DNA from 3 places in the Hoeflea prorocentri genome. Region 2 is predicted to be linked to each of the others. Evidence: predicted binding sites of a transcription regulator. Region 2 holds the regulator's gene; each other region holds the start of a gene.
What was found. Region 2 encodes LexA, which represses DNA repair genes until DNA is damaged. Its sites were predicted from a motif close to TGTTCNNNNTGTGTTCNG; they were not measured.
Positions count from the first base shown of each region.

Region 1: a site for LexA is predicted at 3,704-3,721, ahead of recA (recombinase RecA). Genes of this name have one in related genera too.
Region 3: a site for LexA is predicted at 1,026-1,043, ahead of uvrA (excinuclease ABC subunit UvrA). Genes of this name have one in related genera too.

Region 1 covers NZ_JAPJZI010000001.1:1,326,106-1,333,365, forward strand. The annotation lists gene OQ273_RS06095 (MFS transporter) at 1-807, opposite strand, end outside; gene OQ273_RS06100 (pseudouridine-5'-phosphate glycosidase) at 959-1,882, opposite strand; gene OQ273_RS06105 (carbohydrate kinase family protein) at 1,907-2,842, opposite strand; gene OQ273_RS06110 (hypothetical protein) at 2,984-3,448, opposite strand; gene recA (recombinase RecA) at 3,779-4,873, shown strand; gene alaS (alanine--tRNA ligase) at 5,062-7,260, shown strand, end outside.
Region 2 covers NZ_JAPJZI010000001.1:1,688,940-1,696,199, forward strand. The annotation lists gene gltX (glutamate--tRNA ligase) at 188-1,609, opposite strand; gene OQ273_RS07885 (ComEC/Rec2 family competence protein) at 1,754-4,069, shown strand; gene lexA (transcriptional repressor LexA) at 4,063-4,782, opposite strand; gene OQ273_RS07895 (class I SAM-dependent methyltransferase) at 5,259-5,945, shown strand; gene OQ273_RS07900 (hypothetical protein) at 5,994-6,512, opposite strand; gene OQ273_RS07905 (response regulator transcription factor) at 6,552-7,260, opposite strand, start outside.
Region 3 covers NZ_JAPJZI010000001.1:1,943,090-1,950,349, forward strand. The annotation lists gene OQ273_RS09100 (hypothetical protein) at 1-332, opposite strand, end outside; gene OQ273_RS09105 (single-stranded DNA-binding protein) at 425-901, opposite strand; gene uvrA (excinuclease ABC subunit UvrA) at 1,219-4,140, shown strand; gene OQ273_RS09115 (DUF72 domain-containing protein) at 4,161-4,973, shown strand; gene OQ273_RS09120 (cupin domain-containing protein) at 4,970-5,329, opposite strand; gene OQ273_RS09125 (NAD(P)H-hydrate dehydratase) at 5,334-6,854, opposite strand; gene OQ273_RS09130 (P-II family nitrogen regulator) at 7,223-7,260, shown strand, end outside.

The sequences.
Region 1 (7,260 bases), 360 kb from region 2:
CTTTGAATGATTGAGCGCGGTGATAAGCGCAAAAAAAGGTACCGACAGGCTTGCCGCAAATCCGAGCAGCCTCACAACCATGAACCTCTGGAACCATGTCTGTCGAAACAGCTCCAGTGTCTGTTTCGACAGGAGGCCGGAGATATGCTCCGCCTGCTGTTCATCGGCCGTTTCCTTTGCGCCGGACAGGCGTTCTTCGGGGGTGTCCCGTACAGCGCGCATCAGAGCCGCTGCAAGGAAGAAACAGACGATCGCGGTGATAATGATAATCGCGTGTCGGGTTGAAGACGGATGTTCCAGCAACGCCCAATGACTTGATGCTGTCAGCACGATGACACCGATCGCAGCCAGAAACAGCTGCTTGTACTGCATATTGCGGCGGTTTTCCGCTTGCACTGTATCGCCCAGCAGGTCTGTTATCAGAAGATTGTTGAACTCCCGGGCGAGACTGCCGATCAGGACTGCAATGAAGAAGGTCGCGATGACAGCGGTTTTTGGCGCGTAAATTGCAGCGGATAACAGGAGAAGGAAACTGATGCCGATGGCGCACTGCGAAACAGCGATCAACCGCTTTCTGTTATGTGTCTGTTTGGCGATCCTGAGACCAAAGACGTCAGCGGCCAGACCGGCCATGTGCCGGGACGTGACAAGCAGGCCGGCGACGAGGACAGGCAAGTCCTGTTCGACGGCCAGATAGGTCAGCACAACGGATGGCGAGGCCATGGTCCAGCCCATGCTCGTCAATGCGCCCTGTCTTGCGAGGGGCAGGTAGTTCCTGTCTTTTGTCGTCGTCGCTCTGGCGCTCATCGTTACCGCACAATGCCTGATCACTATGGAGCGCCAATTCTACCAAAATGATCGTAAAGATAGGGTTTTCCCGACTGCGAAAATGGTAATCGCCGTAATCTACGGGCTTATCGAGAACGTGCGTCATTGGTTGTTTTTTTCGCGATACCGGTTATCCGGCCTTCGCAAGAGCCATGGCGATTTGCGCCGCGAGAAGCGCATTGTTGCGCACCAGGGCGATATTTGTGTCAAGGCTCCGGCCCTTGGTGATTGTCAGGATTTCGGACAGGAGGAACGGCGTAACCTCCTTGCCGCTGACGCCTTTGGCGCGGGCACGTTCCAGGGCCTCGGCGATATGGGCTTCCATTTCGCCGCGCGGAATTTCGTCGTTCTGCGGCACGGGGTTGGCGATGAGCATGCCGCCGTCGATGCCCATCGCTGTGCGCGTTTTTTGAAAGCGTGCGATGTCATCGGCACTGTCGAGCCTTAAGGGGCTGCGAAGGCCCGATGTGCGCGACCAGAAGGCCGGCAGTTCGTCCGCGCCGTAGGTGACCACCGGAACGCCCTTTGTCTCCAGTACTTCCAGTGTCTTGGGGATATCAAGAATGGCTTTGGCGCCGGCACAGACAACGATGACCGAGGTGCGGGCAAGTTCCTCAAGGTCTGCGGAGATGTCGAAATCTGTTTCAGCGCCGCGATGAACGCCGCCGATCCCGCCTGTGGCGAAGACACCGATACCGGCTAGGGCCGCCGCGATCATCGTCGCAGCCACCGTCGTTGCGCCGGTCCGCCCGGTTGCCACGGCAAAGGGAAGATCCGCACGGGATACTTTCATGGCGTCGGACCGCTGCGCCAGCGCGTTAAGTGCCTCATCTTCGAGGCCGATATTCAATTGGCCGTCAATGACCGCGATCGTCGCGGGAACTGCTCCCGCGTTGCGGATAATGTCTTCCACGCCGCGCGCCATGTCGAGATTGCCTGGCCAAGGCATGCCATGAGTGATGATGGTCGATTCAAGCGCGACAACCGGATTGCCGGCTTCGAGCGCGGCCCGGACCTCGGCGGAAAAAGACAGGGGAAATGCGGCGTCGGTCATGTCGGTTCTCGTTTGTTGGCGGCATTACGGGAGGGGCTGTGCTGGCGGCACGTTTTGAAGGACTTCAGTGATTTTGTGCTCGTTGAGATGGGCGGGTGCGGCCTCGCGCGACTGGATTGTCAACCCGGCCGCTGCCGTGCCGTAGCGCAACGCGTCGCGGAAGCTGTAGCCGGCCAGATAAGCATGCAGACTTGCCGCAGCCAGCGTGTCGCCGGCGCCGGTGACATCGACGATTGCATCGATCGGCAACGGCCTTATCTGAAAGACATCATCGTCGTCATAGGCCAAAAGCGGGTCTTTGCCGCGGGAGATTGAGGCGCGCGCAATGCCCATCTTTCGCAGCTCTTGCGGCCAGTTCTCGGGCGGGATATCGCCGCAAAGGGCGACGGCCTCGGCCGCATTCATGAATATCACCGACATATGTGCAAAGGCCGGTGTCAGCTTGCCGACCTTGGCCGGAGAAATGGCAATTGCCGCCAGCTTTGTGCGGTTCTCGTGCGTCATGCGGGCGAGGGCGGCGAGCGTTTGTTCCGGCAGATTGGCATCGCACAGGACGAGATCTGCCGCTGCAACAGCCTGACGGATCGATTTGCGCGAGAGCTGGCGGTAAACGAACCGGTCATAAAGGTCCATATCGGCGACTGCGATATGAAGATTGCCATCGGCCTCCAGAACGGCGGAATAGCTGGGGGTCCTGCGGTCGAGAAAGACCTGAGCCATATCGACAATGCCGGCGGCCTCCACCGCGGTCGCGACGATTTCGGCGGCTGCGTCGCCGCCGCGCACGGACACCATGGAGACCGCATTGTCGAGCCTTGCCATGATGCGCGCTGCGTTGAAGCCGCCACCGCCGGCTTCTTCGTGCCAGCGACCCGGATTGCTCGCGCCCGGGACCGTTGCGCCGTCGAGCGTTGCTCGCCGGTCGATATGCGCGCCCCCCAGGACAAGAACCCGAGCCATGCTGAACAGCCTTCAATCGCTTGCGGTCAATGCCGCGTATGAGCCGTTGGCTTATCGCATGGCGCTGGGCAATTCAATTTGGAAAGCGCGATGCAGCGGCCCATTCAAATTGCGCCAATCGACGCGTTTGTTGACACGTCTCTATTGCGCCGGTGTGTCCCGAAACAGCACAGCGCCATATTCACATGATAGCGCGGCGCAATCTTTGGGTGTGATCCGCACCATGCGCTGTCCCTTGTCCTGAACGTCAAAGATAAAAAACGTTGCCGCAAAATCCATCGGCTTGGCCTCAATGACTGTGCCGCTTGCATCAAGCAGTTCAGCGGACAGGCCGCCGCAATTGGCGCAGGCAACGGCCACCTGATAATCGTCCGGAGCAAGTTCGCCCAGGTTCAGGCTTCCCGTCCGGCCGGCATTCACCGTGCCAATTGCGCCGCTGAGCTGGACGAGTTTCCTGTCGTAGCGCGCACCGACCTCCTGCATCTGTGCGACCATGATGCCGAGCTCCTTCAACAACTCCTCGGATGGTTGTTGCGCCATAGCGGTGCTGATCGGAGACAACGCCGTCATGAGGGCAACGAAGATGACAAGGACAAGAGTGCGCACCGGCTTAAACCCCCTCAGCTCAAAGCAATGGATCATCCCTTGCGCAGTGTGACAAATCGCAGGTATCACTTCCACATATTTCAGCCGATCCGCGCCAGATGCATGTCAAAGCGCGAATCGGGTTTTGTTTCGGATGCGATTGGTCAGTTTCACTGCCTGCCAAGTTTCGGTATTCCCGGTTCTGTCTTCAGACAAAATAAGAACATAAAGGCTATTATATTATAATATCAGTGCCTTAGTGACATATTGCAAAATGAGAACAAATAGGGTACATTTTTTGAATGCGGCTTTCATTGCCAGTGATGCGTATATAACCTAAAGGTGGACGGAATGGCTCAGAACTCTTTGCGGCTTGTAGAGGAAAATTCGGTGGACAAAAGCAAGGCACTCGATGCAGCGCTCTCACAGATAGAGCGGGCTTTCGGCAAGGGCTCGATCATGAAGCTCGGCTCAAACGAAAATATCGTTGAAGTCGAAACCGTGCCGACCGGATCTCTGGGGCTGGATATCGCACTGGGCGTTGGCGGACTGCCGAAAGGCCGCATCATCGAGATTTACGGGCCTGAGAGCTCCGGTAAGACAACCATGGCGCTGCATACGGTGGCCGAGGCGCAGAAGAAGGGCGGCATATGTGGCTTTATCGATGCCGAACACGCGCTCGATCCGGTCTATGCGCGCAAGCTCGGCGTCGATCTTGAAAACCTCCTGATCTCGCAGCCCGATACCGGTGAGCAGGCGCTTGAGATCACCGACACGCTGGTGCGCTCCGGCGCGATCGATGTGCTGGTGATCGACTCGGTCGCGGCACTGACGCCGCGCGCCGAGATTGAAGGCGAGATGGGCGATTCGCTTCCCGGCATGCAAGCGCGGCTCATGAGCCAGGCGCTGCGTAAGCTGACCGCTTCGATTTCCCGATCCAACTGCATGGTGGTCTTCATCAACCAGATCCGCATGAAGATCGGTGTGATGTTCGGCTCGCCCGAAACGACGACCGGCGGCAATGCGTTGAAATTCTACTCCTCGGTGCGGCTTGATATCAGGCGCATCGGGTCGGTGAAGGACCGCGACGAAGTGGTCGGCAACCAGACGCGCATCAAGGTGGTCAAGAACAAGATGGCGCCGCCTTTCAAGCAGGTCGAGTTCGACATCATGTATGGCGAAGGCGTTTCCAAGACCGGCGAATTGATCGATCTTGGCGTGAAAGCCGGCATTGTTGAAAAATCGGGCGCCTGGTTCTCCTATAACAGCCAGCGTCTCGGGCAGGGTCGCGAGAACGCCAAGACCTTCCTGAAGGAAAATCCGCAGATGGCGCAGGAGATAGAAATGGCCTTGCGACAAAATGCCGGCCTGATCGCCGAACAGTTGCTGGAAGAGGGCAGGCCCGATGATAGCGATGACGGTGAGGCGGATGTTGCCGAAGCTTAGGCTCCTTGTTTTTTGATCCGGGTTGGCCGGCGGCATTGACGGTGCCGCCGGCCAACTTATTTGTGCGGGCAAGGTCGCCCAGGTCCTTGCCTGTCTGGACAGTCCTCAAGCAGGCGGATAAAAGCCGAACGGACTTTCGGCGGCCGTGAAGCCGCACACGCAACCTGTTTGATGTCAAAGGGCGTTTCATGAATGGCGTAAACGAGATCCGGTCGGCTTTTCTCGACTATTTCGGCAAGAACGGGCACGAGATCGTGCCGTCCAGCCCGCTGGTGCCTCGGAACGATCCGACCCTCATGTTCGTCAATGCCGGCATGGTTCAGTTCAAGAACGTCTTTACCGGCCTTGAGCACCGCGACTACACACGCGCCGTAACGGCGCAGAAATGCGTTCGCGCCGGCGGCAAGCACAACGATCTCGACAATGTCGGCTATACGGCGCGCCATCACACCTTCTTTGAAATGCTCGGTAATTTTTCCTTTGGCGACTATTTCAAGGATGTTGCGATTGAACTGGCCTGGAACCTCATCACCAAGGAATTCGGGGTTGACGGCAATCGGCTCTGGGCCACCGTTTATCACACGGATGACGAGGCCTATGATCTGTGGAAGAAGATCGCGGGCCTTCCCGACGAGCGGATTGTCCGTATCGCCACCCATGACAATTTCTGGGCCATGGGCGATACCGGCCCTTGCGGTCCGTGTTCGGAGATATTCTACGATCATGGCGAGGACATCTGGGGCGGACCACCCGGATCGGCCGAGGAAGATGGTGACAGGTTCATCGAGATCTGGAACCTCGTCTTCATGCAATACGAACAGCAGACGATTGACGAGCGGGTCGATCTGCCCAAGCCGTCGATCGATACCGGCATGGGTCTGGAACGTATTGCAGCGCTGCTGCAGGGTAAACACGACAATTACGACATCGACCTGTTCCAGGCGCTGATCAGCGCGTCGGAAGAACTGACCGGTGTGAAGGCCGAAGGAAAGGCGCAGGCGAGCCACCGCGTCATTGCCGATCATTTGCGTTCCTCATCCTTCCTGATTGCCGACGGTGTGCTGCCGTCCAACGAGGGCAGGGGCTACGTGCTGCGGCGGATCATGCGCCGGGCCATGCGCCATGCCGAGCTTCTTGGCGCGCGTGAGCCACTCATGTGGAAGTTGCTGCCGGCGCTGGTCGAGCAGATGGGCCGTGCCTATCAGGAACTGGTGCGGGCCGAGGCACTGATCTCCGAGACGCTCAAGCTTGAGGAGACACGATTTCGCAAGACACTCGAGCGCGGCCTTAATCTCCTGTCCGATGCAACGGCTGATTTGCAGGAGGGCGCCGAGCTTGATGGCGAAACGGCCTTCAAACTTTACGACACATACGGGTTTCCGCTTGACCTGACGCAGGATGCGTTGCGCCAGCGTGGCATCACCGTTGACGATGCCGGTTTCAATGCCGCGATGGAGCGGCAGAAAGCCGAGGCGCGGGCCAATTGGGCAGGTTCCGGCGAGGCGGCGACAGAGACGGTCTGGCTGGAATTGCGCGACCGGTTGGGCGCGACCGATTTCCTTGGCTACGACGCCGAACAGGCGGAAGGCGTTGTACAGGCTATCGTCAAGGATGGCGCTGAAGTGCAGTCGGCGTCCAAGGATGAGGCTGTGCAGGTCGTCGTCAACCAGACGCCGTTTTACGGAGAATCCGGCGGTCAGGTTGGCGATACGGGCCTGATCAGTGCCGACGGATTGCGTCTGCGGGTGAGCGATACACAGAAGAAGGCGGAAGGCCTTTTTGTTCACAGTGCCGTTGTCGAGGACGGTGTTCTTCAAAACGGCGCTGAAGTCGTGCTGAGTGTCGATCACGAGCGTCGCAGCCAGCTGCGCGCCAATCACTCGGCGACCCATTTGCTGCACGAGGCCCTGCGTGAAATTCTCGGCAGCCATGTGACACAGAAGGGATCGCTGGTCGCACCGGACCGCCTGCGCTTCGATATTTCACATCCCAAGCCCATGAGCGAGGATGAGGTCGCGAAGGTCGAAGACATGGCCAATGAGATTGTCATTCAAAACAGCCCGGTGACCACAAGGCTCATGGCAGTCGACGATGCCATTGCCGAAGGCGCGATGGCGCTGTTCGGAGAGAAATACGGCGATGAAGTGCGGGTCGTATCCATGGGAACGGGCCTTCATGGTGACAAACAGGACAGGACCTATTCAACGGAACTTTGCGGTGGCACCCATGTCAACGCCACCGGCGATATCGGTCTGGTAAGGGTTGTCGGTGAGAGTGCGGTCGCCGCCGGCGTACGGCGTCTTGAAGCGCTGACGGGCGAAGCGGCACGCAAGTACCTTTCCGAGCAGGACAGCCGGGTGAAAACGCTGGCATCCTCACTTCGGGTA
Region 2 (7,260 bases):
ATACCAACGGGCAGGCAGTATTGGCTGCTGCACCACAATAGATGAACCCGGCTTATGCGCCGGGCATTGTAGGATAAGTTCCGTTGTTTCTTCCGCATGAGCTGATGGGCCGAAAGAACCAATCCAAACCGCCTGTGGATGGGTAGATACCGCACTGCACAGTCAATTTCCAGAGGCTTGCCGGCGGTCAGGCCAGTTGATCCTTTATTCGCCCCAATGCCTCATCCCGCCCAAGTACGGCTATGACATCGAATACGCCAGGAGACGTTGTGCGCCCGGTCAGAGCTGCGCGAAGCGGCTGGGCGACCTTTCCGAGCTTCAGTTCCTCGGCATCGGCAAAGTCACGAATGACCGTTTCCAGTGTCTCCAACCGCCAATCGCCGGCCGTCTCCAGCAGCGGCAAAAGCTTGCTTAACGTATCGCGGCCGCCCTCGGACAGTATCTTTTCCGCCTTGTCTTCATTGTTCAAGGGCCTTTCGGCGAAGAGAAAGCGAGCACCGTCGGCAAGATCCGACAGGGTGCGGGCGCGTTCCTTCAAGCCCGGCATCGCTTCCCTTAGCTGCCTGACCTTTTCATCGGATTTACGAGCTTCGAAATAGTCTCCGCCTTCCATGTGGGGGAAGAACGCACACAATGCTTCCGTCAAGGTGTCGTCGTCGCCATTTCGTATGTAGTGGCCGTTTATCGCTTCGAGTTTCTTGACGTCGAACCGGGCGGCGCCCTTGTTGACATCGGCGATGTCGAACCATTCGATCATCTGTTCCATTGAAATGATCTCGTCGTCGCCATGGCTCCATCCAAGGCGTACCAGATAGTTGCACAGTGCTTCTGGCAGATAGCCCATGGCGCGGTAGGCCTCGGCGCCCAAGGCTCCGTGGCGCTTAGAGAGTTTGCCTCCGTCCGGGCCGTGGATCAGCGGAATATGTGCCATTGTCGGAACCGGCCATTTCATCGCATGATAGATAACCGTCTGGCGGGCGGCGTTGGTCAGGTGGTCGTCGCCGCGAATGATATCAGTCACACCCATGTCATGATCGTCGACAACGACAGCAAGCATGTATGTGGGGTTGCCGTCAGAGCGCAGGATGATGAAATCGTCCAGATCGCCATTCGGGAACGACACATCGCCTTGCACGCGATCAGCAACGACCGTCACGCCGTCGCGCGACGCCTTGATGCGGATTGCCGGTTTCACGCCGGATGGTGCCTCGGAGGGGTCGCGGTCGCGCCAGCGACCATCATAGCGCGGAGGGCGGCCTTCGGCACGAGCCTTTTCACGCATCGCCTCGAGCTCTTTCGGCGTCGCATAGCAATAATAGGCATTGCCCGATTTCACGAGTTCCTCGGCGATCGCACGGTGTCTGTCGACGCGTGCATATTGTGAGATAGGTTCTCCATCCCAGGAAAGTCCCAGCCATTGGAGACCGTCCAGTATTGCTTCGACGGCCTCATCGGAGTGGCGGCTACGGTCAGTATCTTCAATGCGCAGCAGCATCTTGCCGCCACGGTTCTTAGCATAAAGCCAATTGAACAATGCGGTCCGCGCGCCGCCGATGTGGAGAAAGCCGGTCGGGGAGGGGGCAAAACGGGTTATGACGTCTCCGGACATGGAGTTTCCTTGGGTTTTCGATTTGTCTGGAACTTGGCGGGTCATGTAACACACAACCTGAAGAGTGCAAGGTGCGCAGGGTGCTTTGCGGTCAGGCAAGCAAAATGTAGGATCAAAGGCCGGTACGGGACTGACGAAAGCTCCATGAACAGCTCAGATCGGGTCAAAGACGGGCGGTCCGCCGAAAGGCTCGCTGCTCCTGATGCGCATGACAGGGCGCCGACTTCACGGGAGGGAGCCAGGCCCGGATCTTTCACGTCCATATGGCGCACCTTGATTGACGCTTTGCGTAAGGAAGCCGGTCCGGGCCAGGCGATGCTTTGGCTTCCGGTTTCCATGGCCCTTGGTGCCGCGACCTGGTTTGTCTTGCCGGAAAGACCAGCCATTCTTCCTGTTGCGGTTGCCCTCGGGTGCTGCATGATCGTTCTCGCAGTCTCGGATCGTGAGTGGCTTCGCAAGTCTGGTTTGCTGGTCGCGGGTTTTGTTTTAGCGATGCTTGCCGCCGATTTTGAGACAAGGCAGCTGAACACGACCCTCTTGGATGGAGAGGTGACGACAAATATCGTCGGGACGGTCGTCGCCCGTGACGTCGACCATGCAGGTCGTTTACGCTATACGATCAAGGTCGATCGCAGTTTTGATCCACAACTGCGACGGCCGCCCGAGACCGTCCGTCTTGTCGCCAGGGCCAACCATGAACCGGTGGAAATCGGCGGCGGCGTTTCGGGGTTGGTGCGCCTGCGACCGCCTTCGGGACCAGCCCTGCCGGGCAGTTTCGACTTTACCTACAACTCCTTTTTCAACGGTATCGGCGCCAACGGGTTTTTCCTTGGCAAACCCGATACGACGTATGTGCCGGATGCAAGCGGTCGCGGTTGGTTCGAAGAAGGTGGGCTGACACTTCAACGCCTGCGTCAAAAGATCAGCGAACGGGTCAAAGAGGTGCTGCCCGGAGAGGCGGGCGGCTTTGCGGCCGCGTTGACGGTTGCGGACCGTCGTTCGATGAGCCCGGATACGGTGGATGCCCTGCGGCAGAGCGGGCTTGCCCATGTGCTGGCGATTTCCGGCCTGCACATGGCGCTTGTGGCAGGCACATTCTTCTTGCTTGTGCGCGCCTGTTTCAGCGTTTTTCCCACGATCGTGCAGGCAGTTCCAACGAAGAAGTATGCGGCGGTCGGAGCCTTGGCCATCGCCACGCTCTATCTTTCCATCTCCGGAGCAAGCGTTTCGACGCAACGGGCCTGGATCATGCTGGTCATCATGCTGATCGCCGTGCTCGCGGACAGACAGGCGCTGACGATGCGCAATGTCGCCATTGCCGCAATGATTATCATCGTCATAACGCCCTCCGCCGTTCTCGGGCCGGGCTTTCAAATGTCGTTTGCCGCAACTGCGGCACTAATTGCGACTTATGCGCTGTGGAATAAACCCCGGCCCGGAACAGGGCGTGCTGAGGCCGGGTGGCTGGGCACCCCGGCACGCGTTCTGTTTGTCTTTTTCCTTGGGCTGGCGGTTACGTCACTCGTTGCAGGTCTCGCCACGGCGCCGTTTGCCATCCATCACTTCCATCGGATTGCGGCATACGGGCTTCTGGCCAATCTGGCCGCCATGCCGATTGTCACCTTTATTGTGATGCCGGCGGGGATGTTTGCCGTCCTGCTCATGCCATTGGGTCTCGAAAAATGGCCGTTGATCGTGATGGGAGGGGGGCTTGATGCAGTGATAGCCATCGCCCGTTATGTTCGTGACATCGGCGGTGCGGTTGTCGTTGGTCAGATAAGCCCGTGGATAACACTTGTTGCGGTCGCCGGCCTGCTGATCTTTGTGTTGAGCAGGACCCGGTTGAGGATCGTAGGGCTGGCGCTGCTCCTGCTCGCTGGAGCCGCCATGACGATACCACGCACGTGGCCTGACATTCTGATTGCCGAGGACGGCAGGTTGGTTGCACTTGTCAATAAAGGCGGCTTGGCCACAAACCGCAAAAGACCACCCCGATTCATCTTTGAGCAATGGCAGACGGGGCTCAAACGAACCCGACATGATACGCCCCTCGATATCGCTGGCGGGATAAATGACCTTGGATCCGCATTGGAAGCCTCAGCTGCGAGGACTGATCACATGCAGTGTGCGGCAAAAACTTTCTGTGTCGGCGTGTCGGGCAGTGGGACGAAACTGGCTCTGGTTGAGGATTTATCCTATCTCGGCGCTGCCTGTGACGAGGCAGATATCGTCGTGACCGCGGCATCGATTGCGATGGAGCGGTGTTATTCCGGAGCCCTGCTGATTACAGGCCGCATGCTGCGCCAAAGCGGCGCTTTGGCCATCTGGACGAAAACGAACGGCAATCAGCCGAAAATACGTTCGGCAGTTGCCAGTGTTGACCGAGCCTGGACGCGCCATCGCGCCTATAACTGGCGCAATGACAGCTTCTACAAGATCACACCGTCATGGCGTCAGTGATAGCGCCTGATCAGCCCCACCAGCTTGCCTTGGATCTTCACCTGATCCGGGCCGAAAATCCGAGTCTCATAGGATGGGTTTGCTGCTTCCAGGGCAATTGAGGCGCCCTTTCTGCGGAACCGCTTCAAGGTTGCTTCCTCGTCATCGACAAGCGCGACAACGATTTCACCCGGATTGGCTGTGGAGGCGTTTTTGATGACCACAGTATCGCCGTCAAAAATGCCGGCTTCGATCATTGAATCGCCCTTTACCTCAAGCGCGTAATGTTCACCGCCGGACAGCATCTCCGGGGGGACGCTGATATTGTGCGTATTGTTCTGGATGGCCGATATGGGCACACCGGCGGCGATCCGGCCCATAACGGGTACGCTCACCGCAGCCTGCGTATCATCATTGTCCTGAACCGGAAGCGGTGTGGGTTCAGGCGCGGGTTTACCCAGGCTGCCTTCGATAACGCTTGGCGAGAACCCCTTGCGTTGCTGGCCGGCCGGAATCATCGTCTCGGGAAGGCGCAAGACTTCAAGAGCGCGGGCCCGGTTTGGCAGCCTTCGGATGAACCCACGTTCCTCCAAGGCGGTAATCAGGCGATGAATGCCTGATTTTGAGGCAAGATCAAGCGCTTCCTTCATCTCGTCGAAGGACGGCGGGATGCCCGTCTCCTTCATACGCTCATGAATATAAAGCAGCAGCTCATGTTGTTTTCGCGTCAGCATCGCCGGCTCCCGAATCGGAGAAACAAATACAGAACATACACTATATGTTCCATTTGTGTTCTTCAAGTGTTTATATTTGGTTAACAGACTGCCCGGCGTCGCTAACAGGGTAGTCAATCGGGTTTTGCCGACAGGGCATTGCGGCCGGCGCCCGTCAATCGCTGTCCGGTAATAGGGAGCGCCGGTTAAAACAAGCACCGCTGTGTTCGCTTTCGCCCGTCCCGTTAAAATTGTATAAACCTGCGCGTTGTACCTTCAGCCTCAAACACGGCAGGGGGTTTAGCCAATGAAAAAGATGCGATCGTCATATCCAGGCTGCGGGCCCATCACAGCGTGCATCACCGGAGAATTTCTGCCGGATGATCGTGCGGGTCTGTCCGGGCTGGAAGACATTGCGGTCACGATCCCGCGTACGATCTATCTCGGGCGCGGACCGCACTGTGGCCAATTTCGGTCCGCCGCTGCCGGTAAATGAGATGCAGCTTGTACGCCACTTTTGGGCGATGTTCCTCTACAGAGTTCATTACTGGATGTGGGACCGGTGGTTCGAAACGCGGGAGGCAGTTGCCACGCGCGGGACGTTGCATCAGGACGATCTTTCCCCGGTGAATTCGGCTCATGCCAAATTGTCTTATGAATATGGCGCGTCTCCACGCCTTGTGCTGGGCTGGATCCTCAAAGGTTTGAATGAGGATCTGAGCCGTTTCTCTTTTGTCGATTACGGATCGGGCAGGGGGCGCATGTTGCTGACTGCCGCCCAGTGGCCGTTTCGTCTCGTGCACGGGATCGAGTTCAGCAGCATTTTACATGAGCAGGCCGAGCGCAATATTTCCGGTTATCCGAAAAATCATCTCAAATGCAGGGACATAAAATCGGTCTGCTGCGACGTCATGGATTACGATACGCCGAAAACCGACTGCATCCTTTATTTCTATAATCCGTTCGAAGGCGAACTGCTGGATAAGGTCATCCGCAAATATTCGCACTGCGACGATAGCGGCGCGAAGCGCAAGGTGATTATCGTCTATTACAACTCCATGCACCGCCATGCGCTCAATGCAAATGAACGGATCAGGCCGAGGCCGATGTCACGCTTTGTCAAACTGATCATCAAACTCTTCAGCCCGCATCCGGTCCATATTTACGAGCTGGCTCCCGCCTGACGCGGCCCGGGAAGCCTTGACGGCTGATGTGGATTGATCTCTCGCGCACTAGAGCGGAAAATCGAACTTCATGATCGTTGACCAGGTGCGCCGGTTGATCGTCTCGATCGTCCTGATCGATTCCCGGATTTTTCCGATCTCGGAAGCGTCGAGGGCTTGTGTCTTGCCTATCTTGATGGCGTTCTTGGTCTCCGCGATGCGCATGAGGATCGTTTTTGCATTCCTGCCTTCATCGTCGAAGGAGTAGAGGCAGTGGTTGTAGCGGTTCTTGTGTTTCAGGACCTTGACCATGTCGCCGGTCAGTCCAAGAATATCCTTTCTGGCCTGTGGCTCGGTCCGCTCCATTTTGGCCAGCCGGTCGACAAGATCGAGCCTGGCGCGAGTGGTGTTCAAGGTCAGGAATATGACGATCGCCGTTTCTTTATCGATCCCGGCCAGCCCCGCAATCAGATGAATGAGAAGGGTCTCAGTGTTGGTCCAGGAGTAATTCATCTGCCCGACCAGCAGAAGTATCTTCTGAAACTGCTCGGGCAGATGCGGCTGTGGTCTGGTCTCTGATGTGACCATGCTGAGTTAACCTCCGCGTTCTGGAAGCAAAGGCTTCGGCTAACCGGGTCCGTTCGCCCGGCCTGCCTTGATCTCACCGAAATAGACCGCGGCAGCTTCCGTCCTGTTGCCGACACCGAGTTTCTCGATGATGTGATGCATGTGCAGCTTGATGGTGTTTTCCGAAAGTTCCAATTCGGCTGCGACGACCTTGTTTTGATAACCTCGGGCAACCAGTTTCAGCACGTCAATTTCCCTTGAAGTCAACCTGCCGCTTCGGGCGTTTTTTGCCCCGGTAACCTGTGTCCGCGTTGTGCCGTCTTTTGTTGCGCGCGCAATCTCTATTTGGCTGTCGCCGCTCGTATGAAGTGGTGCCGGGGCTTGCCTGGGTATGTAGTCACCGCCGTTCATCATCAGCCGGACAGCTGAAAGCCAGATATCGAGCCGCAGGTTCATCGGCAGAAAACTTTCGACCAATCCGGTTAAAGCGGGATCATTCATGAGGTCAGGAAGGGGCCGTGTCTCGTTGCAGGCGAGACACAAGATCTGGGTCGGGAAGAGCTCGCGCAGCCGGTCGTAGTTTGAGCGAACTTCGTCCGACAAGGTCTCATCTATGACGATGAGGCACACACGCACCTCAAGGTCTTCGGTTTTGTGGAAGAGTTGTTTGAAATCGAGACGCCGTTCGAGGACCAGATCCTCAATTTCATTTATCAGCGCTGTCTCGATGCATTCGGCAAAGTTGTGGTTTGGGCCCACAAACACAATG
Region 3 (7,260 bases), 250 kb from region 2:
CCTCGAATGGTTACGGTTGTCACACCCTCGGGAATTGAGACACCCGGCAGAGAACGTGTGAACGGCTGCTCATTTTCGTGCGGGTGCGCCAGAACGCGCTCGCCGTAAACCGTACCGTCCGGACCAACCACATCCCAGCGGTCGGCATAGTGATCCCACCCTTCATCATCGTGCAGAAGCGTGACCGAGAAGCGCCACTTGCCGTCGGACTGACGTTCCGCTTCAGTCGCAACAACGTCGACCTCACCCGCAACGGCCGGCGATATCATAACGGCAAGGCAAAGAGCACTGACCAGGCGAAGGAGTTGGTGTTTATATTGCGCTGGTTTCATGGACTGTAATCTCCCTTTTTAAATCCCATCGCACAAGGAGTGGATTGAGGGAAATCACATGCACGCGAGGATCGAATGACACCCCGTGTTGGTCAGAACGGGATTTCGTCGTCCATGTCTCTTGAAAAACCGCCTTCCTGCGCGGGCGCCGGCTGACCGTAATCCTGCTGCGTATCGCCAAAACCACCGCCGCCTCCGCCGCCACCGGGGCTATCAGAACGGCCATCCAGCATCGTCAGAGCGGAATTGAACCCCTGGAGCACCACTTCCGTGGAATAGCGGTCCTGTCCGCTCTGGTCCTGCCATTTGCGCGTCTGAAGTTGACCTTCCACGTAAATCTTCGAGCCTTTTCGCAGATACTGTTCCGCAATCTTGCAAAGGCCCTCGTTGAAGATCACCACACGGTGCCACTCTGTGCGTTCACGCCGTTCGCCGGAATTGCGATCACGCCAGCTCTCCGAGGTCGCAACACGCAGATTGGCAATAGGCCGCCCATCCTGTGTGCGGCGGATTTCCGGATCTGCACCGAGATTGCCCACCAAAATAACCTTGTTGACGCTGCCTGCCATATCCAAACCTCATAAGTGTGGAAAAGGGTCTCTTGCCGTGGACCCTGCCCTTCGATTTCCGGCGACCATAGACCATCGCACAGCCCCATGGGTGTCAGGATAAAACTATCCACAGGAGCTTTTTTGTTCACATTATGTTCTAGTTCGACTATTGTGCCTTGTCAAATGATTCAGCTTGGGTCATGAACTTGAGGCAATGTGGCGTGTGTATCTCGACTTTGGGTATCCGGCTCCTAGATTCACTTCCGCATTCAATCCACGGATTTGTGTCATCACGCGCGGCGCGCAGAAGATCAGCCTGATTGCGGACGGAGACCATGAGCGAACTTAAGACCATTTCGATCCGCGGCGCGCGCGAGCATAATCTAAAGAGCGTCGATCTTGACCTTCCGCGCAATACGCTGATCGTTATGACCGGTCTTTCGGGGTCCGGTAAATCGTCCCTTGCCTTCGATACGATCTATGCGGAAGGCCAGCGGCGTTATGTCGAAAGCCTCTCGGCCTATGCGCGCCAGTTTCTGGAAATGATGCAGAAGCCGGATGTCGACCAGATCGACGGTCTGTCTCCGGCCATTTCCATCGAACAGAAGACAACGTCGCGCAATCCACGCTCGACCGTGGGCACCGTTACGGAAATCTATGACTATCTGCGCCTGCTCTTTGCACGGGTTGGCGTGCCCTATTCGCCGGCCACGGGCCTGCCGATCGAAAGCCAGACAGTCAGCCAGATGGTTGACCGCGTCATGGGGCTGGATGAGGGTACGCGTCTTTATATACTCGCGCCGCTGGTGCGGGGCCGTAAGGGCGAATACCGCAAGGAACTCGCAGAGCTGATGAAAAAGGGCTTCCAGCGGGTCAAGGTGGACGGTGTCTACTATGAGATCGCGGATGTGCCGGCGCTCGACAAAAAGTACAAACACGATATCGATGTGGTTGTCGACCGTGTCGTTGTGCGCGAGGATCTTGCCACACGCCTTGCAGACAGTCTGGAAACCTGTTTGACGTTGTCTGAGGGGCTCGCCGTAGCCGAACTTGCCGACAAGCCCCTGCCCGAAGAGGCGACCTCCGGCGGCAGCGCAAACAAATCAAAGAACGAGACCCATGAGCGGCTGGTCTTTTCGGAGAAATTCGCCTGTCCCGTCTCGGGTTTTACCATTCCCGAGATCGAGCCGAGACTGTTTTCCTTCAACAACCCGTTCGGCGCCTGCCCGACCTGTGACGGTCTTGGAACCCAACAGAAGATTGATCCGGCGCTGATCATCCCCGAACCCGGCCGGACGCTGCGCGACGGCGCGGTGGCGCCCTGGGCCAAATCAAGCTCGCCCTATTACGGACAGACGCTGGAGGCGCTTGGCCGCCATTTCGGTTTCAAGCTCGGTGACCGGTGGAACGAACTGCCCGAGGCAGCACAGGAGGCCATCCTTCGCGGAACGAAAGACAAGATCGATTTTCATTACGACGACGGTTTGCGCTCTTATAAAACCTCCAAAAATTTCGAGGGCATCATTCCCAATCTAGAGAGGCGCTGGAAGGAGACCGATTCATCCTGGGCGCGCGAGGAAATCGAGCGGTACATGGCCGCCGCCGCCTGCCCCAGTTGCAAAGGGTATCGGCTGAAGCCCGAAGCCATGGCTGTCAAAATCGACGGGTTGCATGTCGGCAAGGTCACTGAGATGTCCATTCGCGACGCCGGCGCCTGGTTTGAAGACCTGCCCGCCAGGCTGACCGACAAGCAGAACGAGATTGCCGGACGTATTTTCAAGGAAATCAGGGACCGGTTGAAATTCCTCAACGATGTCGGACTGGACTATCTGACGCTCTCGCGCAATTCGGGAACGCTGTCCGGTGGTGAGAGCCAGCGCATCCGCCTCGCCTCGCAGATCGGCTCGGGATTGACCGGTGTTCTCTACGTGCTGGACGAACCTTCGATCGGACTGCACCAGCGGGATAACGCGCGCCTGCTTGGAACGCTGAAACATCTAAGGGACATCGGCAATACGGTGATCGTTGTCGAACATGACGAGGACGCCATTCTGACGGCCGATCATGTTGTCGATATCGGACCGGCCGCCGGCATTCATGGCGGCGAAATCGTTGCTCAAGGCACGCCGCAGGAGATCATGGCATCTTCGAGTTCGCTGACCGGGCAATATCTTTGCGGTGCACAGGAAGTGGCCGTTCCGGCAGAACGGAGAAAGATCGACAAAAAACGGCAGATCACCGTCGTTGGCGCCAGCGCGAACAATCTCAAGAATATCAGCGCCAGCATTCCTCTTGGCGTGTTCACGGCCGTCACGGGCGTTTCCGGCGGAGGCAAGTCCACCTTCCTGATCGAGACCCTCTACAAGGCGGCAGCGCGACGCGTGATGGGCGCACGCGATAATCCGGCAGCCCATGAACGTATCGATGGGCTTCAGCATATCGACAAGGTAATCGACATCGATCAATCGCCGATCGGCAGGACGCCGCGATCAAACCCGGCGACCTATACCGGGGCTTTCACGCCGATCCGCGACTGGTTCTCAGGACTGCCCGAGGCCAAGGCACGCGGCTATCAACCCGGGCGCTTCTCATTCAACGTCAAGGGCGGGCGATGCGAAGCCTGTCAGGGCGACGGCGTCATCAAGATCGAGATGCACTTCCTACCGGACGTCTACGTCACCTGCGATGTATGTCACGGCAGACGATATAATCGCGAAACCCTTGAGGTGACATTCAAGGGAAAATCCATCGCCGATGTCCTGGAAATGACCGTCGAGGAAGGATGCGAGTTTTTCTCGGCCGTACCTGCGGTTCGGGATAAGCTGACAACGCTGCGCCGCGTCGGTCTTGGCTATATCAAGATCGGCCAGCAGGCGACCACACTCTCCGGCGGCGAGGCACAACGCGTCAAATTGGCAAAGGAACTGTCCAAGCGCTCAACCGGACGAACGCTCTATATTCTGGACGAGCCGACAACCGGCCTGCATTTCCATGATGTGGCGAAACTGCTCGATGTGCTGCATGAGATCGTCAACCAGGGCAATTCCGTGGTGGTGATCGAGCACAATCTCGAAGTTATCAAAACGGCCGACTATATCATCGACCTCGGCCCCGAAGGCGGAGATGGTGGCGGCGAAATCGTTGCCACCGGCACACCGGAGGACGTTGTGGAGGAGACGCGATCGTATACCGGGCACTTCCTGAAGGAACTGCTTGAAAGACGTCCCTCAACAAAGAACGTCGAAGCGGCTGAATAGGACAAACCTGGAGAACCGCAATGACTGAATCCGGCATGATCAGAGCGGGCATCGGCGGATGGACCTTCGCACCCTGGCGCGGAACGTTTTATCCTGATGATCTGCGACAGAAGGATGAACTGAACTATGCAAGCCGTCAGCTTGAAACGATCGAGATAAACGGCACCTATTACGGCTCTCAGAAGCCCGCAACCTTTGCCAAGTGGGCGGCGGATGTACCGGATGGGTTTGTTTTTTCCGTCAAGGGAAACCGGTTTGTCACGAACCGGAAGGTGCTCTCTGAAGGCGCGGAATCGTTGGAACGGTTCCTCGGTTCGGGCGTCACGGAACTCGGCGACCATCTGGGTCCGTTCTTGTGGCAGTTTGCACCGACCAAGAAGTTTGACCCGGACGACTTTGGAGCATTTCTGGAGATGCTGCCGTCCTCCCGTGACGGAATCGCGCTAAAGCATGCGGTCGAGGTGCGGCACGAGAGTTTCGGTACGCCCGAATTCATTGCACTTGCCGCGCGTCACGGGATCGCAATCGTCTATGCTGATCATCATAAATATCCGGAAATAGCCGATGTGACGGCGCCCTTCGTCTATGCCCGCCTTCAGAAGGGACAGGACGATATCCCGACGGCTTATACGGCGCAAGACCTGGACCAATGGGCACGGCGTGCGAGCCTGTGGGCACAGGGGCTTGTCCCGGATGACCTGCCTTACGCCGATGCAAATCGTCCGGTTGAACAGCAGTCCCGCGACGTTTATGTCTACTTCATTCACGAAGGCAAAGTCCGTGCGCCCCAGGCGGCCATGGCCATGCAGGAGCGGTGCGGTACGGCGCTCTAATCCTCATCCGGTCGATGATGGATTGCCAGCCAGACTGTCGGCGGTCTCTGCCGGGTCCAGGTCACCCTGTGGCGGCAATGGGCAGGTAGAAATATCCAATCCCCTTCACCGAGTTCCCGTTCGTCGCCTTCACCTTCTATTTGCAGCCTTGCCGAACCTTCGATGACGGCGACCCACTCGTCGTCGTCCTGGTCGTACCATTCGCCCTCCGGGGTCATCTGTCCTGTCGAGATGATGCGCTCGATGCGCAGGTTCGAGCGCGCATGGAGGACATCAAAAACTTCCTCCCTGAGGATCTCGGCGGGAAGTCCGGCAGTCAGATTGCCGACGACAGGCTTGCCTGTTTGCTGAACCACGGCTTTATCCCCGCCCTCGATTATCGGATTGGTAATGCGTGAGGGGCGGTATGGCGTCCGGCAGGTCATCAGCGATCAGCCCTTCCCCTGCCCTTTTCCCGGCCTCGCCATGGAGAAAGGCCGCTGCAGCGGCAGCCTCAAACGGCGGCATCTGCTGTACAAGAAGCGCTCCGACGATACCCGCCAGGCAATCACCGGATCCAGCCGTCGCCAACCAGGGCGGCGCATTGTTGTTGATGACGACCCGACCGTCCGGTCCAGCGATCACTGTGTCTGCTCCCTTGTAAAGGATGACGGCATTGGCTCTTTCCGCAGCTTTTCTTGCGCGATCGACCTTGGACAGTTCCGCATCGGCATGAAGATCAGGAAACAGACGGGCAAATTCGCCGTCATGCGGCGTCAACACCGTGTTTAAAGGGTTTTCCCGGCACAGCGCAAAAAGCATCTCGGGACCATCGCTGAAGGCGGAAATTCCGTCCGCGTCCAGCACGCAAGAGCGGCCGGCCTTCACGATGCTCAATGCGAATTGTCTCAGCTTTTCGCCTATGCCGAAACCCGGCCCGAGAACAAAGCCTCCCAAGCGCTGGTCGACGAGCAATTCGTCAAGATCAGATTGATCCTCCACCTTGCGTAGCATGACGGCGGTCAGATGGGAGGCGTTCGCCGCGACCGCGGAGGAAGGAGAAAGCACGGTGACGAGACCCGCTCCGGACCTCAACGCCGAATGGGCGGCCAGCCGGGCCGCACCCGTGTGCGAGAACGATCCGCTGAACACACACAGATGACCCCTTGTGTACTTGTGGCCGGCTGCTCCTGTCACCGGCAGGTCCGCGCCCCAGAGCGCCGGATCATTGCGCCACATGGCCTCATTATGTTCATCAATGACCCGTCGGGGAATTCCGATATCGACAAGATGTGTTTCACCGGAGCACCCGGCGCCAGGCAATAGCAGGTGCCCCGGTTTCAGGGCTGCAAAGGTAACCGTGTGCTCAGCCTGCAGTGCGGTGCCCTGGACCTGTCCCGTCCTGCCTGAAATTCCGGATGGCAGGTCGGCGGCAACAACCGGCAAAGCGGACGCTGTGATTGCCGCTATCGTTTCTTCAATCAGACCCTCAATCGGACGATCAAGACCGGCTCCAAAAAGGGCATCGACCACAACATAGCCGGGCATGCAATCCAATTCCTCCAGCGGATACACCGGCCCGCTCCAATCCGCGCGCGCGCGGCCAGCATCACCCTTCAACCGTTCCGGCTCGATACTGGAATAGAGCAGCACGGGCATACCGGCTTCGGCGAGATATCGGGCGGCAACATAGCCATCACCGCCATTATTGCCCGGTCCGCACAGCACGATGGCACCCACTGCCTCGGAATAGTACTCAAGTACACATGCGGAGATCGCCGAGCCGGCAATCAGCATCAGGCGGTAACCCTCTATGCCCGAACCGATGGCCGCTGCGTCAATGCGCCCCATTGTTTGCGGTGTCACGATTGGCAGCGGTGCATGGTAAGTGTGAGGCGGCATTGGCAGGCGTTTTCCTTACGAGTCGTCGCTGGCAAGACCATAACAATCAGCTTGAATTGGGGAATAGTCCAGCACCATCATTTCTGATTATTTTTTGTGCATTTGCACATTAATTAGACAAAGCGTGGCGGCTATTTTTTAGGCAGATCATACGCAGCCGCATCAACCTGCTAACACAAAGAGCCCATTTCCGCCCATTCGTCACTGGCATTCGATGAAATTGGTCACAACGGGACGCCTTTCTAGGAAAAAATGCCGCAGGGATTTCAAACTGGCACGGCACATGCATTTGCGTGTGTGGGTGGATATAACTCCGCAACGCCGGAATTACTTTCGCTTACGTGGATTCAGCAGCGAGACATTCTGTAATGAAAAAGATCGAAGCAATCATAAAACCATTCAAATT